Regions from separate parts of the Micrococcus sp. UYEF5 genome, predicted to be linked through region 2. Evidence: riboswitches for the same ligand, from Rfam matches in the RefSeq annotation. Region 2 holds a riboswitch; the other holds the start of a gene.
The links. Region 2 has a riboswitch for S-adenosylmethionine ahead of ABIB16_RS03830 (flavin reductase family protein). Riboswitches for the same ligand answer to the same signal wherever they lie in the genome.
Positions count from the first base shown of each region.

Region 1: another riboswitch for S-adenosylmethionine. It lies ahead of ABIB16_RS05325 (bifunctional o-acetylhomoserine/o-acetylserine sulfhydrylase); the one in region 2 lies ahead of ABIB16_RS03830 (flavin reductase family protein).

Region 1 covers NZ_JBEPNB010000004.1:29,365-38,742, forward strand. Annotated here, with positions in the region: gene ABIB16_RS05300 (glycine--tRNA ligase) at 1-1,014, opposite strand, end outside; gene ABIB16_RS05305 (RNA-binding S4 domain-containing protein) at 1,156-1,398, shown strand; gene ABIB16_RS05310 (alpha/beta hydrolase) at 1,451-2,143, opposite strand; gene ABIB16_RS05315 (SGNH/GDSL hydrolase family protein) at 2,224-3,117, shown strand; gene metX (homoserine O-acetyltransferase MetX) at 3,193-4,323, opposite strand; gene ABIB16_RS05325 (bifunctional o-acetylhomoserine/o-acetylserine sulfhydrylase) at 4,320-5,687, opposite strand; SAM riboswitch class IV at 5,818-5,933, opposite strand; gene ABIB16_RS05330 (VOC family protein) at 6,111-6,749, shown strand; gene ABIB16_RS05335 (CPBP family intramembrane glutamic endopeptidase) at 6,768-7,664, opposite strand; gene ABIB16_RS05340 (phosphotransferase family protein) at 7,803-8,879, shown strand; gene ABIB16_RS05345 (polysaccharide pyruvyl transferase family protein) at 8,953-9,378, opposite strand, start outside.
Region 2 covers NZ_JBEPNB010000003.1:35,259-44,636, forward strand. Annotated here, with positions in the region: gene ABIB16_RS03810 (acyl-CoA thioesterase) at 11-592, shown strand; gene ABIB16_RS03815 (FMN-binding glutamate synthase family protein) at 624-2,618, shown strand; gene ABIB16_RS03820 (MFS transporter) at 2,735-3,958, shown strand; gene ABIB16_RS03825 (cold-shock protein) at 4,022-4,225, opposite strand; gene ABIB16_RS03830 (flavin reductase family protein) at 4,464-4,988, opposite strand; SAM riboswitch class IV at 5,062-5,181, opposite strand; gene ABIB16_RS03835 (hypothetical protein) at 5,374-5,988, shown strand; gene ABIB16_RS03840 (RNA-binding S4 domain-containing protein) at 6,036-6,404, opposite strand; gene hisD (histidinol dehydrogenase) at 6,415-7,731, opposite strand; gene ABIB16_RS03850 (mechanosensitive ion channel family protein) at 7,866-9,378, shown strand, end outside.

The DNA of each region.
Region 1 (9,378 bases), on a different contig from region 2:
GGCGTCCACGAGGAACGCCATCATGGCGCGGGTCAGGCCGAAGGACGGCTCGATCACGTACGGGGTGTAGTGCTCGTTGTTCGCCTGGTCGAAGTACTGCATCTTCGTGCCGGAGTGCGTCGTGTGCTGGCCCAGGTCGTAGTCGGTGCGGTTCGCGATGCCCATCAGCTCGCCCCAGCCGTCGCCGCCGGTGAAGCCGAAGTCGTACTCGAGGTCGATGGTGCCGTCCGAATAGTGCGCACGGTCCTCCGCGGGCACGTCGAGGCGGCGCAGGTGCGCGGGGTCGATGCCGAGGTCGATGAACCAGTCCCAGCAGTCCTCGACCCAGCGGTCGAAGTGCTGCTTCGCCTCGGCCGGCGGCACGAAGTACTCGATCTCCATCTGCTCGAACTCGCGGGTGCGGAAGATGAAGTTGCCCGGGGTGATCTCGTTGCGGAACGCCTTGCCGATCTGGCCGATGCCGAACGGCGGCTTCTTCCGGGCCGCGCCCAGCACGTTGAGGAAGTTCACGAAGATGCCCTGCGCCGTCTCCGGGCGCATGTAGTGCAGGCCCTCCTCGTTGTCCACGGGGCCGAGGTAGGTCTTGACCAGGCCCGAGAACAGCTGCGGCTCGGTCCAGGCGCCCTGGGTGCCGCAGTCCGGGCACACGATCTCGGCCATGCCCTCGGCCGGCCGGCCCTTCTTGGCCTCGAACGCCTCGAGCAGGTGGTCCTGGCGGTGGCGCCTGTGGCACTGGGTGCACTCCACGAGCGGGTCGGTGAAGGTCTCGACGTGGCCGGAGGCCTCCCACACCGCGCGCGGCAGGATGATGGAGGAGTCCAGGCCCACCATGTCCTCACGGGAGCGCACGAAGGTCTTCCACCACTCGGCCTTGATGTTCTCCTTCAGCTCCACGCCCAGGGGCCCGTAGTCCCACGCGGAGCGCGAACCGCCGTAGATCTCACCGGCCTGGAACACGAAGCCTCGGCGCTTGGCGAGGTTGATGACGTTGTCCAGCGGGGACTTGGCAGCCATGGGGGCATCACTTCCGTACTCATCGGCGGGGCGGGAGGGGATCACGACGACGACGGCACCCGGCCGCCTTCGACGCGGCGGGCCCGTTCCGGCGCGGCGCGCCGGTCGATCCCGTCCAGCCTACCGGCCATGATGGACACCATGACCGAGACGAACGCACCCGACGCCCAGCCCCTGCCCATCCGTGACGAGTCCATCCGCCTCGGCCAGGCGCTCAAGCTCGCCTCCCTCGTGGACGACGGGGCCATGGCCCGCGACGTCGTCACCGACGGGCTCGTCACCGTCAACGGCGCGGTGGAGACGCGCCGCGGCGCCCAGCTGCACGACGGGGACGTCGTCGAGTTCGCCGGCGAGGCGTTCGTCGTCCAGGCCGGGCAGGCCTGAGCCGACGCCCCGTCGGGCGGCCGCGGCGCCGTCGTCGAGCGTGTCCGGTGCGTCAGCCGCGGGGCGGCACCATGTGGGCGAGGTACTCCTTCACGTGGCCCAGCTCCTGCTCGTTGATCGCGTGGCCGAGCCCGGCATAGACGATCTTCATGAGGTCCACGTGGGCGTTCAGCCAGGCATGGGTCTCCTCGACCCGGGGCTCGGAGATGATCGGGTCCTCCTGGCCGCGGCCCCAGAAGACCTTCGGTCGGACGCGGGCGACGTCGTCGTCGCGGGTGAACAGCTCGCGCAGCCGCGGCTCGTCCAGCTCCGGGTCCACCACGAAGCCGGACAGCGCCACGGTGCACGCGTAGGCCTCCGGGTCCAGGCGCAGCAGCGACGTGGCCATCGCCATGCCCTGCGAGAAGCCGAGCAGGGAGACGGTGCGGAAGTCCCCGCGCACCGCCTGCACCCAGGCGTGCAGGGCCTCGACGGCCTCGCGGACCGGCTCGGCGGTGGAGCCCAGCTCGCCCGTGACGGGGTCCTGGGAGAGCGGGAACCAGGCGTGGGAGCCCGGCTGCAGGGGCAGGGGCGCGCGCACGGCGGCCACCGTGACGTGCTCGGGCAGGTGCGGGACGAGGCCGAACAGGTCGTCCTCGTTCGCGCCGTAGCCGTGCAGGACGATCAGCAGGTCCTCGGTGCGCTCGCCCTCGGGGCGGGACCAGCGGACGACGGGCTCGACGGCGGGGGTGGGGTTCGCGTTCACGTCCGCCAGCCTAGCGAGCGGCGCGGTCGGCCCCTCCCGGAGGTTGACCCCTCCCGCGCGATGCGGGCAGAATCCTACCCGTGGGTAACCCATCCTCCTCCCAGCCTCCGCACGCCTCCGACGCGACCCCGGTCGACGACCCCGCCGCCCATCCGTGGCGCCGCTACGTCGCCATCGGGGACTCGTTCTCCGAGGGCATCGGCGACCCGGACCCGGACCGTCCCGGCTACCACCGCGGCTGGGCCGACCGCCTGGCCGAGGAGCTCTCCCGCCTGACGCCGCCCGGCGAGGACCTGGCCTACGCCAACCTGGCGGTCCGCGGGAAGCTGCTGGACCAGATCGCCGAGGACCAGGTGGAGCCGGCGCTCGCCCTGCGGCCGGACCTCATCAGCGTCTGCGCAGGCGGCAACGACATCCTGCGCGGCGCGGACCCGGACGAGATCGCGGTCCGGTTGGACGCCGTCGTCGAGCGTCTGGCCTCCGACGGCGCCACCGTGCTGCTGTTCAACGCGACCGACGTGAAGGGCACGCCCGTCATCGGCCGCATCCGCGGCACCGTGGCGATCTACAACGAGAACGTGCGCACCATCGCGCTGCGGCACGACGCGCTGGTGCCGGACATGTGGTCGCTCAAGGACCTCGCCCGGCGGGAGATGTGGGCCGAGGACCGCCTGCACTTCTCTGCGCTCGGCCACCACACGATCGCCGCGATGGTGCTGGACACCCTCGGCGTGGAGCACGGCCTCGAGCACCTGCGCCTCTCCCCGCCGGCGCCGCGCACGTGGCGCGCGGCCCGCGCGTCGGACGCCGCATGGGTGCGCACGCACCTGGCGCCGTGGGTGGTCCGCCGCCTCCGCGGCGTCTCCTCCGGCGACGGCGTCACGGCCAAGCGCCCCGTCCCCGAGCCGCTCTTCGGCGCGCCGATGCCGCAGGGCTCGGACCACACCGAGCCGCTGGACATCGTCGAGCCCTGAGCCCGGCCGGCGGGGACCGGTGGCCGTTTCCCGAACGACAGTGCCGCGACACGCCGCCGTTTCCCGAACGAAAGTTCAGAGGGCGAGGGTGCGCTTGAGCGTGTCGGCCACCTGGCCGTATTCGGTGAGGAAGCCGTCGTGGCCGATGGGCGAGGCGATCGTGTGCACCGGCGGCCGCGCGGGCAGCGCCGCCGCGAGCGCCTCGGACTCGGCCGGCAGGTAGAGCCGGTCCGAGTCGACGGCGGCCACGAACGCCCGGCCCCGGTAGTCCGCGAGCGCCGCCGCCACGCCGCCGCGCCCGCGCCCGACGTCGTGGCCCATGAGGGCCTCGGTGACCACGAGGTAGGAGTTCGCGTCGAACCGGTCGGTGAGCTTGGCCGCCTGGTGGTCCAGGTAGGACTCCACGGCGTAGCGCCCGCGCCCGCCCGGCACCCCGACGACGGCGCCGAACGGGTCCTCGATGCCCTGCGGTTCCCGGCCGAACCGCTGGCCGAGCTCGCCCGCCGTGCGGTAGGTGGTGTGGGCGATGCGCCGGGCGATGCCCAGGCCGGCCACGGGGCCGGGGCCGGGGTAGTAGTCGCCGCCCTGGAAGTCCGGGTCGAGGCGGATGGCCGCGGTCTGCGCCTGGCCCCACGCGATCTGGTCGGCGGAGGAGGCCGCGGTGGCGGCCAGCACGCCCACCCCGGCGACGCGCGCGGGGTGGGTCGCGGCCCACTCGAGGGCGCGGGCCCCGCCCATCGATCCGCCGATCACGGCACGCCAGGCGCCGATCCCGAGGTGGTCGGCCAGGCGCCGCTCGGCCTCGACCGCGTCCCGCAGCGTGAGGAACGGGAACCGGGAGCCCCAGGGCCGCCCGTCGGGCGCGGGCGTCGAGGGCCCGGTGGAGCCGTGGCAGCCGCCGATCATGGCGGGGGCGACCACGAACCACCGGTCCGTGTCCACGGCGCGGCCCGGGCCGACGAGGGCGTCCCACCAGCCCGGCGTCGGGTCCTCCTCGTGCGCGGCCACGTGCGCGTCGCCGGTGAGGGCGTGCAGCACGAGCACGGCGTTGGCGCCGTCGGCGGCGAGGGTGCCCCAGGTCTCGTAGGCCAGCTCGACGTCGGGCAGCAGCCCGCCGGTCTCGGTGCGCAGCTCGCCGACCCGCAGGCGGTGGCGGCCGCCGCGGGGCAGCGCGGTGCGCGACGGACGCGTGGCGACGGCGGTCATGCCCGCTCCCCCGCGTCGTCGGCGCCGCGGCGGGCGGCGGCCGCGAAGCCGCGCTCGAGGTCGGCGAGGATGTCCTCGACGTCCTCCACGCCGAGCGAGAGCCGCACCAGGCCGGGGGTGACGCCGGCGGCGCGCTGCTCGTCGTCGGTGAGCTGGGAGTGGGTGGTGGAGGCCGGGTGCACCACGAGCGAGCGGACGTCGCCGATGTTGGCCACGTGGTGGTGCAGGGTGAGCCCGTCCACGAACGCGGCCCCGGCCTCGCGGCCGCCCGCGATCTCGAAGGAGACGAACGCGCCCGCGCCCTTCGGCAGGTAGCGCTGGGCGCGCTCGTGCCACGGGCTGGACTCCAGGCCGGCGTAGACCACGTGCTCGACGTCGTCGCGGCCCTCCAGCCAGCGCGCCACCGCGGCCGCGTTGGCCACCTGCCGCTCCATGCGCAGGGACAGGGTCTCCAGGCCGAGGTTCACCAGGAACGCGTTGAACGGGGAGATGGCCGAGCCGTAGTCGCGCAGCAGTTGCACGCGCGCCTTGAGGATGAAGGCCAGGTTGGCGCCGAGCGGCGAGCCCACCCCGAGGTCCCGCGCGTAGACGAGGCCGTGGTACGACTCGTCCGGCTCGTTGAAGCCGGGGTACCGCTCGGCGTGCTGCGCGTAGTCGAACGTGCCGGCGTCGACGATCACGCCCGCGATGGCCGCGGCGTGCCCGCCGAGGTACTTCGTGGCGGAGTGGGTGACGACGTCGGCGCCGTGCTCGATCGGCCGCAGCAGGTACGGGGTGGCCAGCGTGTTGTCCACGATCAGCGGCACGCCGGCCTCGTGGGCGGCGTCGGCGACGGCGCGCACGTCCAGGACGTCCCCGCGCGGGTTGCCGAGGGTCTCGCCGAAGAACGCCGTGGTGTTCGGCCGGACGGCGGCGCGCCAGGACTCGAGGTCGTCCGGGTCGGTCACGAACGTCGTCTCGACGCCGACCTTGGCGAGGGTGTGCTTGAACAGGTTCTGCGTGCCGCCGTAGAGGCTGGCCGAGGCGACCACGTGGTCGCCGGCGCCGGCGAGGTTGAGGATCGCGAACGTCGTCGCCGCCTGGCCGGAGGCCAGCAGCAGCGCGCCCACACCGCCCTCGAGCGCGGCGATCTTCTCCTCCACCGGGCCCTGCGTCGGGTTGCCGATGCGGGTGTAGAGCGGGTCGAGGTCCTTGAGCGCGAACCGGTCCGCGGCCACCTGGGCGGACGGGAAGTCGTACGAGGTGGTCTGGAAGATCGGCAGGGCGGTCGCACCGAAGGCGTGCTGGCCGACGGCGACGCCCGCGTGGACCTGCGCGGTGGAGAAGCCCCAGGCATCGGGGGTCGGGGTGGTCTGGTCGGTCATGGCGGACCCTCCTGAGGGGTTCAGGGGCCGGACCCGGCCGCCCCGCCCGCCGGCCGACGTGCCGATCCGGGAACCGGCGTCGTCGAGGTGCCGGAGATGACCCGGCGCCGTCGAGAGGGGCCGTGGGATCGGCCCGCGCTTGCCGGCGTCCGTTGTGGGGCCGGCCTGGTCGTCACCCGGGGCACCCCACCGCGGAAGGAGGGTTGCCGGTCAGCATGCCGGGGCCTGTTGCTGACTCTCGTGACCGTGCCTCCGAGTGTAGCCCGCCGCCCCGCCACGATTTCGTCACGCGTGTCACACGCGGATACGCTCTCCGCACGGGGCGCCCGACCCGTCAAGGGCTCGACGCCCCGCGACTCGCACCAGGTCAACCCCCGGGGCAGCCCGGGAACGGAGAGGAACAGCGCAGTGCACACCTGTCGCATGGACCACGTGTCCTACGCCGCCGGCCCCGAGGGCCTGGACGCCACGGTCGCCCGCATCGCCGAGACGCTGGGCATCGAGCGGATCAAGGGCGGTGTCCACCCACGTTTCGGCACCCAGAACGCGCTCTTCCCCATGACGGAGGGGCAGTATCTGGAGGTCGTCGAGGCCCTGGACCACCCGGCCTCCCTCAGTGCGCCGTTCGGCCAGCTCGTGCGCGCCCGCACCGAGCAGGGCGGGGGCTGGATGAGCTGGGCCGTGGCCACCCCGGACATCGGCCGGTTCGAGCGCCGCCTCGGCCGCGAGGCCGTCCCCGGCAACCGTCGCTTCCCGGACGGCCGCGAGCTGTCCTGGCGGCAGATCGGCATCAAGGGCACCCTCGCGGACCCGCAGCTGCCGTACATCCTGCGCTGGGCCGACGGCCAGGAGGACATGCACCCCTCGCAGGCGGCCGAGCCGCAGGCCACCATCGAGCACCTGAACATCGCCGGCTCCCCCGAGCGCCTCGCCGAGTGGCTGGGCGGCGAGGACGAGGACGGCCAGGTCCAGGACGTGAACATCGAGTACGTCGCGCCCTCCGGCACCCCGGGGATCGTCTCGGTCACCTTCCGCACCCCGAAGGGTGAGATCACGCTCTGAGCGCGGGGGCGGGGCCGCTCAGCCGAGCAGCCCCGCCCGCGCCAGCAGCGGGTAGCCGACGAACCCGACGGCGTCCAGCAGCGCGTGCGCGATGACCAGCGGCATCACCCGGCGCACCCGCAGGAACACGAGCGCGAACACCACGCCCATCAGGGCGTTGCCCACGCCCGGCCCGATCCCCTGGTACAGGTGGTACGCCCCGCGCAGCAGCGCGAGGGCGAGCACCACGACGGCCGCGCGGGTCGGCAGGTACAGCCCCTCGGCGCTCACCCACGACGACGGCACGGCCGGTGCCGGATCGCGCGCCAGGCCCGCGGCGCGCAGCCGCTGCAGATACCCGAGCCGGTCGACGAGCCAGGCGCCCACGATGACCTCCTCCAGCAGCCCGTGCCGCAGCGCGGAGAGCAGCAGGACCGGCACCTGGTACCAGCTCTCCCCGAGCGCCGAGCCGACGATCGCCGTCGTGATCCCCAGGGCCCGGCCGGCGGCGTAGACGCCGAGCGTGCCCAGCCCGATGGCCGCGAACAGGCCCAGGCCCCAGGCCAGGTCGCGGCCGGGGCGGCGCAGGTCGAGGCCGAGCACCCGGAACGGGTTCCGGCCGCGCAGGTGCATCAGGTGCAGCACGAGGGCCACCGGCACGAGCGCGAACCCGATGCCGAGCAGCTGATAGGTCAGGTCGAAGGCCCAGCGGTCGGCCAGGGCCGGGTTGAGGACCGTGGTCTGCTCGCCGAGCGGGGCCTGGGTGGCCTTGTCGATGAGCTGGACGATCGCGTAGACCGCCGACTTCCCCAGGGAGAGGCCGAGGACGATCGCGATCTCCCACCGCACCGTGCGCGCCGAGGGGGCGGGCAGCGCGGGGGCGGGTCGGACGGCCGGGCCGGCCGGGGAGCGGGACGTGCGCGGGGTGGCGGGCATGCCCCCCAGTATCCGCCCGCCCCTCCCCCCGGGCGCTTTCGAACGTGTGGTAGGGCCTCTCTCCCGTTCGAAAGTCCCCATTCCCCCGATGTCACGTTCGAAAGTCCGGGCGGGCGGCGGGAGCGTTAGCGTGGTCGTGTGGTCTCCCCGCCTGCCCCCAGCGAGCTCGAGCTGGTCCACCGCGCCCTGAGGCACCTCCGCCCCGGCCTCGACCCCGCTCTCGCCCACCGGCTCCGCACAGCCGACTGGGCCGCGGCGTCCGTGGAGGAGGGCGGGCAGTTCCACCGCGTGCTCGTGCTCGAGGACGTCGGCGTCCTCCGGATGACGCGGGCCCACGAGGTCGGCGCCGCCCCGGCCGCGCGGTGGGCGCCCGAGCGGGACCCCGCGGCACACCTGCCCCGGCGCCTGGCCCTCCTCGACGGGCTCGCCGCGGCCCTGGCCGAACGCGACGTGTCGTGGGCCGTCCCGGTCGCCCTCTCGGACCCCGTCCCCGCGGGCCCGGGCGCCGCGGTGCTGCAGCGCTTCCTCCCGGGCGGGCCGCACCCGCCGCACGAGGGCGATCCGGCCGTGCTGCGCGGCGTCCTCGACGATCTCGCCGTCGTGGACGTCACCGACCCGCGGATCGCCCCGCACCTCGGCCGCCCGTTCGCCTTCCGCGGGCCGTGGACGCCGGAGCGCGCCCGGCACGTCGCGGCGCTGCCGGGGGCGGTCGCCGCGCGCCTGGAGGCGTGGGAGGGCCACGACGTCGACGCACGGCTGGGCGCCGAGGCGTGGCCGGACGCGGTGGCCGCCCTCACGGACGCGGTGACGACGTGGACCGCCGCGCCGCCCGTGCCGCCGTCGCTGGTGCACGGCGACCTGGCCGGGCACAACATGCGCTGGCGTGCCGTGCCCGAGGACGAGGACCCGCGCGCCCCGCTGCGCTGGGCGCTGGCCGGTGTGCTCGACTGGGACCTCGCGTGCGCGTGGGACCCGGCCCTCAACGTCGCCTACCTGGCGTTGTGGCACGGCGAGCAGAAGGTGCCCGACCTGGCCCGGGACGCGGCCGAGGCGCGGCGGGCCCGCGTGTGGCTCGGGGCGATGGCCCTGGAGACGCTCGACGACGCGGCGGCCCGGGACGCGATCGTCGGCGGGCTGGCCGCGGGGTCCTGGCGGCGTCTGCTGCGCAAGACCCTGCCCCGCGTGGCGCGGGCCCTCACCGCCCTGGACGGCTGAGGGCCCGCGCGGTCGTCAGGACACGCCCAGGCGCTCCAGCACGATCTCGCGGACGCGGCCGGCGTCGCGAGCATCACCGCCGGTAGAGCGTGGCGAGGTCCTCGGCCGGGAAGGAAGCGATCAAGGCGTCGAGGATCGCGTCCAACCCTTGACGCGGCGTCCATGCGGCGGCGAGCGCCGGTGCAGCGTCCAAGGCCTCGGCGAGGTGGAGCGGCTCGGGCTGCTGCCCGAAAACCGAGTAGTAGTCCGCGAACTTGTAATCGCCCCCTCCGAGATCGCCAGAGATCGGCACCCAGCGATTCGGCACATCGAGGGCGTCGGCGCATATCAGTCCGTGGAGGCTGGACGAGAGGATGATCTCGCTCGCTCCGATCTCTTCCAACACCCGGCGCGGATCCGCGCGGACGTCGATCACGTGGAGGTCCGGGACATCGACACGCGCCCGCGCCACGTCATCGTGCCAGGCTTCGCTGATGTGCGGGACCAGACTGACCCGATA
Region 2 (9,378 bases):
GGAACCTCCGATGCATCTGATCCCCCGCACGATCTGGGTCGTCGCCCGCGCCCGCCGCCGCCCGCGCGCCGGACTCTGGGAGCCGACGACGCTGCCGATGCGCGCCCTGCCCACGGACGTGGACATGGCCCTGCACGTCAACAACGGCCAGTACTTCGGGCTGTTCGACCTCGGCCGCTTCGACGCGATGGTCCGCACCGGCCTGTGGGACGAGATCCGGCGTCGTCACTGGACGCCCGTGGTGCAGGCCGAGCAGATCGCGTTCCGCCGCTCGGTGACCCTGGGGCAGCGGTTCGACGTGGAGACGCGGATGATCGGCCTGGATGAGCGCGCGGTGTGGTTCGAGCAGCGCGTGGTGGTCGACGGCGACGTCGCGGTGCGCGCGTACATCTGCACGCGCCTGCGCAAGAAGGACGGCCGCCCCGTGGAGAACGACGAGGTCCGGGCGATCGCGGCGGCGGCCGGCCACGACCTCGCGGGGGAGCCGACGCCGCCGGAGTGGCTGCACGAGTGGCGGCGCAGCGTGGCCCTGCCGTCGGCCCGGACGCCCCTGCCCCACACGTGGGACCTCGACACAGTGCGGCAAGGATGAACGTTCGAGTGATATAGGGCACGATGGTCGGGTGAACAACAGACTCCTGATCGTCGCGACCCTCTCGCTGGCCGCGCTCGTCGTCGTGCTGGTGGCCGCCATCGGCGGCGGCGCGTGGTGGGTGCTGGCGGTGCTCCTGGTGGCGCTGCTCGTGCTCGCCGTGTGGGACATGACCCAGAAGCGGCACGCGATCCTCCGCAACTACCCCGTGCTCGGCCACATGCGGTATCTGCTGGAGTCGATCCGCCCCGAGATCCAGCAGTACTTCATCGAGCGCAACTTCGACGGCAAGCCGTTCGACCGGGACACCCGCTCGATCGTCTACGCCCGTGCGAAGGGACTGGACAGCCACAAGGCGTTCGGCACCGAGCGGGACACCTCGGAGATCGGCTACGAGTTCCTGTTGCACTCCACCGCCCCGGTCAACCCGCCGGAGGAGCCCCCCACGGTGCGGATCGGCGGCCCGGACTGCCGCCGACCCGTGGACATCTCGCTGATGAACATCTCGTCCATGTCCTTCGGCTCCCTCTCCGCCAACGCCGTGATCGCCATGAACAAGGGCGCCGGCCTGGGCGGGTTCATCCACGAGACCGGCGAGGGCGGCCTCACCAAGTACCACCGCGGCAACGGCGCGGACCTGTTCTGGGAGATCGGCTCCGGCTATTTCGGCTGCCGCAACGAGGACGGCACCTTCAGCCCGGAGAAGTTCGCCGAGAAGGCGCTGCTGCCCGAGGTCAAGGGCATCACCATCAAGATCTCCCAGGGCGCGAAGCCCGGCCTGGGCGGCATGCTGCCCAAGGAGAAGATCTCCCCCGAGATCGCCGAGGCCCGTGAGATCCCGATGGACAAGGACTGCCTGTCCCCGGCGTCCCACTCCGCGTTCCGCACCCCGCGCGAGATGGTCAGGTTCATCGAGCAGCTCCGTGAGCTCTCGGACGGCAAGCCGATCGGCATCAAGTTCTGCGTGGGCTCCCGCGTGGACGTGCTGGCCATGACCAAGGCCATCTGGGAGGAGCGGATCGCCCCCGACTTCATCATCGTGGACGGCTCCGAGGGCGGCACCGGCGCCGCCCCGCTCGAGTACTCGGACCGCGTGGGCACCCCGCTGACCGAGGGCCTCATGCTCGTGCACAACGCGCTCGTGGGCACCGGCCTGCGCCACATGATCAAGCTCGGCGCGGCCGGCAAGGTCGCCACCGGTTCGGACATCGTCAAGCGTCTGATCCAGGGCGCGGACTTCACCATGTCCGCCCGCGCGATGATGATGGCCACCGGGTGCATCCAGGCGCAGAAGTGCCACACGAACGAGTGCCCCGTGGGGGTGGCCACGCAGGACCCGCGTCTGATGCGCGCCCTCGACGTGGAGGACAAGGGCAACCGCGTCTTCAACTACCACCGCCTGACCGTGCGCGAGGCCGTGCAGATCATGGCGTCCATGGGCCTGACGCATCCGTCCCAGCTGAACACCCGCATGCTGCGCCGCCGCGTGGACCACCTGAGCACCCGCTCGTACGCGTCCATCTACCACTGGCTGCGCACGGACGAGCTGCTCAACGACCCGCCCGCCGGCTGGGCCATGGACTGGGAGGAGGCGGACGCGGACCACTTCGGCGAGCACGCCCGCGTGGACTACCTCACCGAGCGCGACCCCGAGTGGCGCTCCGAGCTGCTGATCCCGGGCCGCAAGGCGGCCGGCGCCCCCGTGCAGGGCTCCCCCATCTCCGGGACGGGCTCCACGCTCGTCGACGCCCGGCAGACCGAGTCCGTGCCGCTGACGACGTCGCCGATGCCGCGCGTCAGCTCGTTGGGTGAGGGTGAGTCGCTGTCCCCGCACGGCGGCCGTCGTCGGGCCCCGCAGGATCCGGCACCCGCCGCCACCGCCGGCGAGACGCCCACCGACGAGAACGAGGGCCTGCCGGCGGAGGCCGGCGAGCGGCCCGAGCGCCAGGACGGCGAGGAGGTCACCCAGCGGGGGACCACCGGCCGCGTCGAGGGCGAGCACCGCGGCGAGGGCCGCGTCGGCTGACCCACCCCCGCAGTCACCCCCGCTTTCGAGGCGGGAAATCCACCTCACACGACGCCCCCGGGCGCCCATGAGATAGATTTCCCGCCTCGTCGCGTGAGGGGTCGTAGCCTGGGGCCGTGACCCTGCCCGCCCCCGCCGCTCGCCGCCCCTCCGCGGCCCTGCTGTGGGTGCTGCTGGCGGCGATGGGCGCCGGGCCCCTGTTCAACTACGGCGTCTCCGCCTCCTCCACGGTCGTGATGGAGCGGCTCGACGTCACCTCGGGCCAGCTCGGCACCGTGATGACGGTCGTGTTCGCGGCGGCCGCCGTCACCTCCCTCGGCCTCGGCCGGGTCGCCGACCGCCTGTCCGCCCGCGCGCAGCTGAGCATCATCTTCGGCGGCACCGCCGCGGCGCTCGTGCTCGGCGCCGTCGCCCCGTCCCTGCCCGTGCTGTACGCGGCGGCCGCCGTCGCGGGCGTCACGCAGGCCATCTCCAACCCCACCACGAACCGGATCATCCGCACCGTGGTGCCGCCGGAGAGGCGCATCGGGTGGGTCGGGGTGAAGCAGTCCGGCGTGCAGGCGGCCCAGCTGGTCGGCGGCCTGTTCTTCCCGGCCGCGTCCCTCGCCCTCGGCTGGACGGGCGCCGCGCTGGGGGCCGCGGTGCTCATCGGGGCGCTCTGGGTGCTCGCGCTGGTCGCCGCCCCGCCGCTGCCCGGGGCGCCGCCGCCGGCCACCGGCCCCGTCGGCGGGCGACGACGGCGGGACACCTCGCCCCTGCCGGCCACGGTCTGGTTCTCCGCGGCGATCGCGTTCCTCACCGGCCTGGGCATGCAGGCCACGAACACCTACCTGCCGCTGTTCGCCGTCGAGACGCTGGGGATGACGCTCGTGGCCGGCGGCGCCGCGGCGGCCGTGTCCGGGGTGGTGGGGGTGCTCTCCCGGATCGGGTGGAGTCGGCGGATGAGCTCCGGAGACCGGCCCACCACCCTGCTGACCGTGATCTGCCTGGGTGCCGTGGCCGGCGTCGTGGTGTTCCTCGCCGCGGACCTGCTGGACCTGCCGGCCCTGCTGTGGGTGGGCGCCGCGGTGCACGGCTTGACGGTGCTGGGCGCCAACGTGGTGATCAACGCGGGCCTGTTGAGCGAGGTGCCGGCCGAGCGGCTGGGCCGTGCGACCGGGGCGAACTCGATGGGCATGTACGCCGGCTTCGCCCTGGGCCCGCTGCTGATGGGCCTGCTGCGCGACGTCACGGGCGACTACCGGGCCGGCTTCGCGGTCGTCGCGGCCGGGTATCTGCTGGCCCTGGGCGTGGTGCTGCTGCTGCGTCGCCACGTGGGCCGGCGCGGCGCAGACGCGTGACACGCGACGACGCCCCCGGTCCGTGTGGACCGGGGGCGTCGGAAGCCGTGCGTCAGGCGAAGATCAGAGCTTCGTCACGTTGGCGGCCTGGAGGCCCTTGGGGCCGTCCTGGGTCTCGAACTCGACGCGGTCGTTCTCCTGGAGCTCCTTGAAGCCGTTGCCCTGGATGGCGGAGAAGTGCACGAACACGTCCGCGGAGTTGTCCTCGGGGGCGATGAAGCCGTAGCCCTTCTCAGCGTTGAACCACTTGACAGTACCGACAGCCATGATGGTGTCCTTTCGATGTGCCCCCGCGGTGCGGTGGCGGTGTTGGACCGCGGCCCGGATGTGGGACGCGGGTGAAGCGGCGAGACTGAACCGCTTGCCCAACACTCATCGACGCCGGCGATGCCGGGCTGACGAGCAGTGAAGATGGCGGGATACAGCTTGATCAACTTCAGGCTCCATCATTGCACGGATCTCGCCGACCGGGAACCAGGGGCCCGATTGTTCACCTGGAGTTCGCTCAGAGCGCGCGCAGGCCGTGGAAGAGGTTGCGGTGCAGGGCGGCCGGGGGAGCGGCGTCCGTGTGATCCGCGAAGGCCGTCACCTCCAGCAGCACCACCGTGTGGTCGCCCGCCGGGACCTCGGCGTGCACTCGCGTCTCGAGCCAGAGCGAGGAGCCCCCGATCAGCAGGGCGTCATGCGGGCTGCGGTGCACGTCCAGACCGGCGAAGCGGTCGCCCTCGCGGGAGGCCAGCTGACGGCACAGCGGCGTCTGGTCCGCCGCGAGCAGGGAGACGCCGATCGCCCCGGCCCGGCGCAGGCGCGGCCAGGTGCGGGAGCTGTTCTGTGCGGAGAAGGACACGAGGGCCGGCTCCCAGGAGATGCCCACGCCGAAGGACGAGGACACCATCACCTCGGGGACGCCGTCGGCGAGGCCTGCCAGCGCGACGACCCCGGTGGGGAAGGCCGAGAGGCCGGAGCGGAGGTTGCCGAGGGACAGGTCGGTGTCCCACGTGGCGGTGTGGGGTTCGTGGGTCAGGGTCATGGCGCGCGTCCTCTTCCGATGACTGGCGCGGCTCCGCAGAAGGCGGGAACGCGGATCGCCCGGATCCGCGGAGGCGCGGTACTTGCCCGTCGGGGTGTCCGAGGGGCCGAATCATCACCTGGAGCACCCCACTACTGCGTGAGAGGGTTGCCGTCCCGCCGGCCAGGGCCGTGAATGACGGGAACTCGTGATTCTGGGGATCAGCATACGGAGGGGTCCGTGGGGTGGTCAAAGCGCGGCGGTCGCGCGGCGTCATCCGAGCTGCCCGATGTGATGCTTGACACACCGCGCATCGCCAGCCAGGATCAAGCCACTCGAGAGGGGGGCTCGAGACCGCAGCCCGCGGCCCCGCAATCGGTTCTCTGAGAGGGATCGGATCATGCGGATGGACATCGAGAAGAAGCGTGCGGCATTGTCGGCCGCCGTGGTCGTCGCGGCTCTCCTCGGTATCGCCATCTCGGGATGCTCCGCTTCCCCGGGCAGCGTCTCCTCCACCGCGAAGGCATCCACCGCTGCGGCGTCCTCCGTCACCGTGACGTCAGCGGCCCCCTCGGCAACCCGGTCGGCCTCCGCCACCGGTTCGTCCGCGTCGTCACCCGCCGGTGAAGAAGCACTCCCCGCCGCGCTGTTCGAGGAGGACGGGATGACGTTGGTCGAGTACACGCGCCGGCATCCGGATGCGGGCCATCTCGACCCGGAGAAGGAGTCCGTCCTGGAGGAGGCGGTCGGGACGGGCACACAGCAGATCACCGTGGACGCCCAACAGGGTGCGGTCCTTCGGGTCATCGTGCTGTGTCCTTCGGATGCCACCGGTGAGACGGAGATCCTGACCTCACGGGGTGGCGGGGGAACGAAGACCTGGATGGCCGGATCGGAGGCGCTGTGCGGCGGCTGGTCGGCGGCGACTCCCCCCGTGGATGAGGCGGGGCCGATGACGTTCACCGCCACGGTGGACAACGACAAGCCGTTCCGGATGGTGCTGACCGCACCCTCCGCATGAGGCCGCCATCACGACGGCGGATGACGGATCGGGGAGGACTGAGACGCTCAGCGTCGGTCGCGGCCCCGCAGCGCGTCCAGCTGTCGGCGGTCCCGCTTGGTGGGCCGGCCCGCGCCGCGCTCGCGGTACGGCACCGCGAGCAGCTCACGCGGCACGGGCGGCGGGGAGTGGTCCACGTACTGCTGCCGGGCCACGGGGGCGCCCACCCGCTTGGCGATCAGCCCCGTGACCTCGAGGATCCGCTCACCTCCGTCCTGGCGCACCCGCACCCGGTTCCCGACGACGACGGGCGTCGCCGCCTTCACGGGCTCGCCGTCGATGCGCACGTGGCCTGCGCGCACGGCCGCCGTGGCCGCGGACCGGGTCTTGTACAGCCGCACGGCCCACAGCCACGCGTCGATGCGGACGCCGCTCACGCCCGCCCCCTCACGCGAAGCGGGCGCGGATCGCGGCGCCGTGCGCGGGCAGGCGCTCGTCCTCGGCCAGCACGCCGATCCCGTCCGCGACCTCCTCGAGCCCGGTCTCCGTGTAGCGGATGCGCTGCTGCAGGCGCAGGAACGTCACCGTGTTCAGACCGGAGGAGTGCCGGGCCGTCCCCGAGGTGGGGAGCACATGGTTGGACCCGGCCGAGTAGTCGCCCAGCGGCACGGGGGCGTGCGGGCCCACGAACACGGCGCCGGCGTTGCGGATGCGCCCCACGAGGGCCTCGGGGTCGCGCGTCTGGATCTCGAGGTGTTCGGTGGCGTAGCGGTCGGAGACCTCCACGGCCTGGTCCATGTCCCGCACCAGCAGCACGCCGGACTGGGGGCCGGTGAGGGCCTCGCGGATCTGGTCCTCGTGGAACGCCCCGGGCACCTGCGCCTCGATCGCCGCCAGCACGTCCCGGAGCAGGTCCTCGGAGTCCGTGATGAGCACGGAGGCGGCCAGCGGGTCGTGCTCGGACTGGCTGATCAGGTCCGCGGCCACCCAGTCGGCGCGGGCGGTGCCGTCCGCGATCACGGCGATCTCGCTCGGCCCGGCCTCGGCGTCCACGCCGATCACGCCCTGCAGGGCGCGCTTCGCGGCGGCCACGTACACGTTGCCGGGCCCCGTCACCAGGTCGACGGGCGCGCAGAGCCACCCGCCGTCGTCGTCCTGGACGCCGTGCGCCAGCATGGCCACGGCCTGGGCGCCGCCGGCCGCGTAGACCTCGTCCACGCCGAGCAGCGCGCACGCGGCGAGCACGGTGGGGTGGGGCAGGCCGCCGTGGTCCCGCTGCGGGGGCGAGGTCACCGCGAGGCTCCCCACGCCGGCCGCCTGCGCGGGCACCACGTTCATCACCACCGAGGAGGGGTACACGGCGCGGCCGCCGGGCACGTACAGGCCCACGCGGCCCACGGGGATCCAGTGGTTCTCCACGACGGCGCCCTCGCCGAGCTCGACCGTGGAGTCCTGGGGGTGCTGGGCGTCGTGCACGAGCCGGGCCCGGTGGATCGACTCCTCCAGGGCGGCGCGCACCCGCGGGTCGAGCCCGGCCAGGGCGGCCTCGAGCGCCTCCGCGGGCACGCGCAGGGCCGGCGGACGGACACCGTCGAACCGCTCGGCCAGCTCCAGCAGGGTCTGCTCGCCGCCGTGGCGGACCCGCTCGATGATCGGGGCGACCACCGGCACCACGGAGGACACGTCCACGTTCGCCCGCGGGATGATGCGGGACAGGTCCGCGGTGGCGGTGTCGAGTGGGCGCAGGTCGGTGACGGAGAGCACGGATTCCTCCAGAGGGGCGGCGGCGGGCCGGCGGGACGGGGCGCGACGACGGCCGGGCCCGGACCGCGCGGACGGTCAGGCTCCATTGTGCTCTTCTCCGGGGTGCGTCCGGGGGCGGGTGTCAGACTGTCGTCATGGTCCTCCCCGTCCTGCCCGCCCTCGCGACCCCGCCCCTGCTGACCGCCCTGGACCGCCTCCTGGCGGGCGAGACCGTGCCGTCCGGGGTGGAGGGGGACATCCAGGACGGGGCGGCCGCCACCACGCGGGCCTTCGGCGTGGAATGGGGGACGCTGCTGACCGTGCTGATGGCGTTCGCCATCGGCGCGGCGGTCGTGTACCTGGCCCTGCAGGTGGCACGCGTCGTGCTCGTGCGCCGCCCCGCGTTCCAGCACGGCGCCGCCCGGCTGAGCCTGCCGGCCGCCGTCGCCGCCGGCCTGCTGGCCTCCCGGATCTGGCTCGGGGTCATGGCCGAGGAGCAGACCTGGTACCGGCCGGCGTCGTTCCTGATGCTCATCGCCGTGGCCGCGGCGGGCGCGTGGGCCGCGTGGCGCCTGGTCGGCGTGATCGAGGCGGGGATCCTCGGCCGCTACCAGGAGACCCGCGTCGAGCACCGCCGCGAGCGACGCATCCGCACGCAGACCATCCTGATCCGGCGCATCCTCAACGCGGTGATCGTGGTGGTGGCCGTCGCCGTGGTCCTGCTGGGGGTGCCCGAGGTGCGCTCGCTCGGGGCCGGCCTGCTCGCCTCCGCCGGTGTGATCTCGGTGATCGCCGGCCTGGCCGTGCAGTCCACGCTGACCAACGTGTTCGCCGGCTTCCAGCTCGCCTTCACGGACGCGATCCGGGTGGGCGACGTGGTGGACATGGAGGGCGTGTTCGGCACCGTCGAGGAGATCACCCTGTCCAACGTGGTGCTCAAGCTCTGGGACGGCCGCCGCATGGTCTACCCGTCCTCGCACTTCACCACCCAGCCGTTCGAGAACTGGACGCGGGTGGGCGCCGAGGTCTCCGGCGTCGTGGAGCTGGACGTGGACTGGCGCGTGCCCATGGATGCGCTGCGCGCACGACTCACCCAGCTGCTCGAGTCCACGGACCTGTGGGACGGGCGCGAGCACGCGCTGCAGGTGACCGACGCGACCGGCGGCGTCGTGCGCATCCGCGCCGTGGTCTCCGCCCGCAACTCCGGCGACCTCTGGGACCTGCGCTGCCTCGTGCGCGAGGACCTCGTGGCCTTCCTGCGCCACGAGCACCCCGAGGGCATCGTGGTGCAGCGCATGGTGGACCGGCACCCCGCCCACGACGACGCGGCGCCCGCCTCCGAGGGCTCCGACGCGGCGGCCCGCGGTGGCGACCGGACGGGCGAGCCGGGCCCGGACGGCTCCGGGGTGGCGGCCCGCGAGCCGCGCCCGCGCACCGCGCCGCTGCCGCGCGTCGACGGCGCCGATCCGCGCCCGGACACCCTCACCACACCGCTGACCCGCGTGGGCGACCACTCCGGCCTGTACACCGGCTCGATGACGGCGGTGCAGCGCAACCGCGAACTCGCCGGCCCGGGCGAGGAGGCGTTCGCCGAGCGGCGCGCGCAGCAGGCCAAGCAGGCGGCGGAGGCCGCGGCGGCGGACGAGGCCGGGCGGCGCAGCGGCACCG